2 regions of the Pseudoalteromonas sp. Xi13 genome follow, and region 1 is predicted to be linked to the other one. Evidence: predicted binding sites of a transcription regulator. Region 1 holds the regulator's gene; the other holds the start of a gene.

Region 1 (3,146 bases):
GCTGTCATCTTGTGCAGCAAATGCTGTTAAAAGGTGGATTAAACTTTCTTCTACTTCTCTGACTAATTCAATTACACGGCGGATAACCTGGCCGGTTAAATCTTGAAAATCCTGCGCCATTAGTACATTGGTCATTAAAGTTTGCAACTCATCGGTTTTATGATGAGAGCTGTTCATAAACTTGTCGATGCTGTGGCATAAGGTTTTAAACTCGCCCAGCTCTATTTCGCGGTTCATAAGCCTATCCCAAGTAGGCTTAATATGTGCAATTTCATCTGCTAGCTGCTGCGCAATAGGAAGGCTTGCTTCGACCGCATCCATTGTCTTATTAGCTGCATTTTCTGTCATTTCCATGACATAGTTTAAGCGCTTTTTCGCATCCGGTATTGCATCAGTGGTTAAATCGGTTAAACGCGTATCAAGTTCAAAGCTTTTAAGGGCTTCGTGTAATTGGCGTGTTAACTTACCTACTTCAGCAAAAAGCTGCGATTGCTCTTGAGAGGCAGTATCTAAAATTAATTGATCTGCTTTATCTTGCTCACCGTTTTCTAAAAAAACGACGAGCTGACGAGCTTGTTCTAAAGTAATTTGAGGCGCAGCTGGTGCTGACATAAGCCTCTCCTCTCATTAACCTAAGCGTTCAAACACTTTTTCTAATTTAGTTTTCAAAGTACCAGCAGTAAATGGCTTAACAATATAGCCATTAACACCTGCTTGCGCTGCCGCTATTATTTGTTCTTTTTTAGCTTCTGCCGTCACCATTAAAACCGGAATATGTTTTAATTTTTCGTCAGCTCTAATGGCTCTTAGCAAGTCAATACCCTGCATGCCTGGCATGTTCCAATCGGTTACAACAAAGTCAAAAACCTGATTTTGCAACATAGGTAATGCTGTAGAACCATCGTCAGCTTCTTGAACATTCGTGAACCCTAGGTCACGCAACAGATTTTTTATAATACGTCTCATTGTAGAGAAATCATCAACAACAAGAATTTTCATGTTTTTATCCAAAACATCCTCCGGTGAGGTCTTAACCTATAATTTACTTACTACTAGTTTATCCAGTCATTGATTTTTGCTTTGAGCTTAATCATCGCCTGACCATGTATCTGACTTACACGCGATTCACTTACATCGAGTATATGCCCAATTTCTTTTAAATTCATTTCATCGTTGTAATACAAAGAAAGCACCATTGCATCTCGCTCTGGTAAAGACTTTATTGCCTCTAACAATGAATTATTAAACCGTTCATTTTTAACATTATTAAATGGTTTGTCTAGCGCTAAATCTTGACCTGCAGGGCTAATAACATCTTCATCTACCCCTAGGTCTTCTATACCAAGCACTTTACTGGAATTAACATCATTTAAAATATGATGGTATTCTTCTAGCGAAATATCAAGTTTTTCAGCTACTTCAGTATCTTTTGGTTCTCTATTTAAGCTATTTTCTAATTCTGTGATGGTTTCGGCTACTAATCGGCTTTTGCGGTGTACCGAACGTGGTGCCCAATCCCCTCTGCGCATTTCATCAAGCATAGCGCCGCGAATACGAATACCAGCAAACGTTTCAAAGCTTGCCCCTTTACTGGCGTCAAAGTTTTTTGAGGCCTCGATAAGGCCAATCATTCCCGATTGGATTAAGTCATCAAGCTGAACGCTAGGAGGAAGACGAGCTATTAAATGGCACGCCACTTTTTTGACAAGCGACGCGTGCTTTTCAACAATCACATTTAAATTTTGTGTTGATTGATATCCCATAGCTCTTTTCACCGATGTTGTCATAATCAGCCGTTTACTAGCTTCTCAATGAAAAACTCTAAATGTCCTGAAGGTTGATTAGGTATAGGCCATTTTACTGCTTTTGTCGCTAATGTTTTAAACGCGACTGCTGCTGGTGAATTAGGGAAAAGATCGACAATTACTTTTTGTTTACGCGTAGATTTACGCATATTTTCATCATATGGAATAGTCGCAACAAGCTCCATAGACACATCTAAAAAGCGGTCTGTTACTTTAGAGAGCTTTGCAAAAAGCTCTTGGCCCTCGCGCATACTGCGCACCATGTTTGCAACAATTTTAAATTTATAAACGCCATGCTCGCGGCTAAGTACTTTAATAAGCGCGTAGGCATCAGTAATAGAGGTCGGCTCATCACACACCACCACCATGACATCTTGCGCTGCACGAGAAAAACTCAGCACCATGTCAGAAATACCAGCGGCGGTATCTACAATTAAAATATCAAATTCGGTATTAAGCTCACTAAAGGCACGAATTAACCCAGCATGCTCAGATGGGGTTAGCTCCACCATACTTTGCGAGCCTGATGTAGCAGGCACGATTTTAATACCGCCTGGGCCTTCAACTAAAATCTCGTCAAGTTCGCACTCGCCTGAAAGGACATGAGATAAGTTTTTTTCAACACGTAGTCCTAGCATTACATCACAATTAGCTAGGCCTAAATCGGCATCTAATACTAATACACGATTACCCTGCTGCCCTAAAGCAATAGCAGTATTTAAAGAGACGTTGGTTTTACCCACCCCTCCTTTACCGCCGGTGACAGCGATAACTTTTACGCCGTTGTTGTTGTTTTGACTCATTTTGCGCAGGCCGCTTGCTTGATCTAATACTGTGTTAATCATACATCCCTACTGTGCTTGGCGCCACTGCTTGGTGCCTTGAATGTTGTGCTTTTGCTCTTTTTAAATACAATTGCTCAGCTTTTTTTACTAGTTTTTCAGCATTTGCAACGCGAATATCTTCTGGTACACGCTGACCATTAGTAAGATACCCTATTGGAAGACGATTTTGAATCGCTATACTAATAATCTCACCTAAACTTAATGATTCATCTAACTTAGTGAAAATACAACCGCTTAGCTGAACCTTTTTAAAATGTCTTACGGTTTCTTGCAGTACATTTATTTGTGCTGTGGCACTTAATACTAAATAACTACGTATATCTACTCGCTGGTTGCGCATTAACGTATTTAATTGCTCTGTAAGGCGTAAATCACGTTGGCTCATACCCGCTGTATCAATTAATACTAGACGCTTATTGCGTAAATGATATAAAACTTCAGCTAATTCATTGGCATCTTTTACTTGTTTAACACCACAACCAATAATACGACCATA
Region 2 (3,146 bases), 360 kb from region 1:
AGGTAGCAAACGCGTTAAATGATAACGCGTAAAAAGGGCTATAAACGATAAACCAACAGCGACCACAATTGATAAAGCAAATATGATTGCATCGTAACGTAGTAACGGGGCCAGCTCCATTGCTGCCATGCCGCTGTAGTGCATTGTACCAATGCCTGAGCCTAGTAAAATAGAGCAAATAATAAGGTTTTTATACGACCCTTGCGATTTTACTAATATCGAAAAAGCATACTGACATGAAATAAACGCCGGTAAAAAAGACAACACGGTAATGAGTGGATCATAGCTAATGTTTGTACACAACGAAAAGGCCAGCATACCTATAAAATGCATGCTCCAAATTCCGGCCGATAAAACCGTGGCACCGGTCACATTGGCTAAGCGTTTATAGTTTTCGAATTGCGTTTGCTTTGCTACATCAACCAACCAGATCGTAAAAAAGGCAGCAAAAATAGCGGTAATGACCGATAAACTAACCAGTATAGGGTTATATGCACCGTTGATAATGAGGCTCGGATCGTGGTCGGTTATAAAAAATGCAGACAGCATAGTGGCTCAAATTAGTATCTTTATTGAACTAGTTTAATAGATTTAATATATAAATAAACTGTTAATCTAATAATTTATATTATAAATCAGTGAGGTTACTTTTTAGCATTAAAATATTAACATGCGTAGCGTGCTTTATTAATAAGACGTGATTTTGCGTAAATAAAAATAATAATAAACACTGAGCCCATTTATTTATCGCTAAATAACTGCATTGATTAAATAAGGCTTTATAATACGCTTTTATTTATATTTAGAGCATACACCTTGTTTGAGTATCAGCTAAAACGCAGTGCAAGGCGTAAAACAGTGGCAATAAAAGTTAGCCAAAAATTAGTTACTGTTTATGCGCCTACACACGTGCCAAAACTACAAATAGAACAATGGCTGTTTAGTAAAAAAGAGTGGGTAACTGCGCAATTACATAAACAACTTAATGCCATTGATACTCAACAACACCCGTTTAAAAACCAGCAAATAATGATTTTTGCTAAGCCATATACCATTACTTTTGCAAAAGGGACACGCTCGCATGTTCAGCAATCCGATAGCGTATTTACTATTTATACTTCTAATCGAGTAAAAAAACAGCCTGAAAAACGCAAGCAGTTACTTTGCCTTGCCCTTGAAGAAATGCTAACAAACTACATTGAAATGCGTTTAGCTTATTATTGCCAACAGATGTCAGAAGCATTACCGACTAAATTGACGATTGGAAGTTATAAACGTAAGTGGGGGAGTTGTAATTCTCGGCGAGAGCTAACCTTTAGCCTTAACCTTGTTGGGGCGCCTCATCATATAATTGATTATGTTATTGTGCACGAATTGGCTCATTTAAAGTATTTGAACCACAGCAGCGCTTTTTGGAAGCGCGTAGCTAATTTTTATCCCGATTATAAATCTGCATCAGCATGGCTTAAAAACCACGGGGCAACATTACAGTGGGTATTTGATAATTAGTCTAAAAATGAAGTTTTAAATAGTGATGAAAAAGATGTAGAAAAGGGTACTGAAGATAAGAAGTGGTGGAGGGAGCTGGATTCGAACCAGCGAAGGCTGAGCCGTCAGATTTACAGTCTGATCCCTTTGGCCGCTCGGGAACCCCTCCACACTATTTTGTTACATTTGACCCCACTTAACTTAGCGGTAAGAAAAGTGGTGGAGGGAGCTGGATTCGAACCAGCGAAGGCTGAGCCGTCAGATTTACAGTCTGATCCCTTTGGCCGCTCGGGAACCCCTCCAATGCAACGGCGCTGATAATAGCAAACTGCGTATTTAAGTAAAGAAAAAAGCTAAAGAAATTTGAAATAAAGCCGATAAATATCTATCAGTTATCATAATCGGCTAAAGACTATGCAAATCGATGGTTTGTTAATCACAGAGAGTCAACTAAAGACCAGGCTAAATAAAAGTGTGCATGAAAATCGCAGAGGCGAATTCTCACTTTTATTAGCGATGCTATCGCACGATGCGCTGGATTTTAGTCAATTTCACTTGCCAAAAAGTGAAACGCATAGTGCTTATGTAGACGAAGAACAGTTAAGGGAGCGCTTTGGTGCTGGACCAAAGCAATTATTAGCTCCCGAAAAATTTGATATGACCATAGGGCAAGAGCACGCGTCGGTGATTGTTCAACAAGGCGAGCAAGCAGGCATGAAAGCAATAAAATTAAGCCACTGCTTAAACCCTGAGCCACTAGCGATTAGAGATGACAAGTTACATATTCCTTTAACAGTAATCGATAATTGTGAACTATCAGTACGCAGGCGCTTAAATGACACGCACACCGCGCTTGCAAGTCCACAAATGGACGCCGCAGCATTTTATGACGATTTAACTAATGAGGCTATACATAAGCCATTGCTTGTTGCTAACGCATAAAAATAATTTAACACTTGTGCGTTTTAAAAGCCTAAAACACCTTCTATTTAATAACCGGTTATGCAATAAAATAGAACAATTCTTTTTTTGTTTAAAAAAAGCATCCACAAATTAAATGCAATTGCTATAATGGCTGCAAATGGTATGACTTGAGTGCCATTATCATTAAATCAAGGTAATTAGGAACGTAATGAAGAAAACATTCACGCTAAATCATGAGAAAATCAAATACCCTCGTATGGTTGATGCTGCAAAGCATGAAGTGAAAAAATATTTGAAAAGAGAGCGCAATAAAACGCTACCTGTTGAAGCTGATTACTGGGCGTTTGACTGTAAGTTTGGCACAAGTGCCGATGATGCCGAAGTCGTTCACGTAGCTGAAATTAACAACAAGATCAGCGAAATCGAAAAGCAGGCGCTTACTTCATTCTATGTTGAGATTTTAGCTAGACCTGCGCAGCGTGAATCGTTCGATCTAGATGATGATGAATAACCAATAGCAATATTGTAGAAAATGGACCTAGATGGTCCATTTTTTGTTTATGGCAGTTATTAACATGTTTAGTGGTATAGAGTAGCACTTAAATAAAAAGCTATTTTTATGCTAAGTGTTTAGCATTTTTTATACACTGTGACACTTTTTATATTTTTTACCGCTTGCACATGGGCAGAGGTCGTTTCTGGCAACTTTTATATCGGCGACCGGATTAATAATA

The links. Region 1 encodes FliA, which starts transcription of late flagellar genes. Its sites were predicted from a motif close to CTAAAGNTNNNNNNNNNNNNGCCGATA; they were not measured.
Region 2: the regulator FliA is predicted to act here: its motif matches at 1,842-1,868, upstream of EJ103_RS10300 (VC2046/SO_2500 family protein).

The regions. Positions count from the first base shown of each region.
Region 1 is NZ_CP034439.1:2,660,796-2,663,941, forward strand. Features, by position in the region: gene EJ103_RS12005 (protein phosphatase CheZ) at 1-612, opposite strand, end outside; gene cheY (chemotaxis response regulator CheY) at 628-1,011, opposite strand; gene EJ103_RS12015 (RNA polymerase sigma factor FliA) at 1,053-1,763, opposite strand; gene EJ103_RS12020 (MinD/ParA family protein) at 1,790-2,650, opposite strand; gene flhF (flagellar biosynthesis protein FlhF) at 2,643-3,146, opposite strand, start outside.
Region 2 is NZ_CP034439.1:2,303,862-2,307,007, reverse strand. Features, by position in the region: gene EJ103_RS10320 (MHYT domain-containing protein) at 1-549, opposite strand, end outside; gene EJ103_RS10315 (SprT family zinc-dependent metalloprotease) at 859-1,509, shown strand; tRNA gene EJ103_RS10310 (tRNA-Tyr) at 1,573-1,657, opposite strand; tRNA gene EJ103_RS10305 (tRNA-Tyr) at 1,706-1,790, opposite strand; gene EJ103_RS10300 (VC2046/SO_2500 family protein) at 1,903-2,430, shown strand; gene EJ103_RS10295 (DUF6172 family protein) at 2,621-2,923, shown strand; gene EJ103_RS10290 (YchJ family metal-binding protein) at 3,053-3,146, opposite strand, start outside.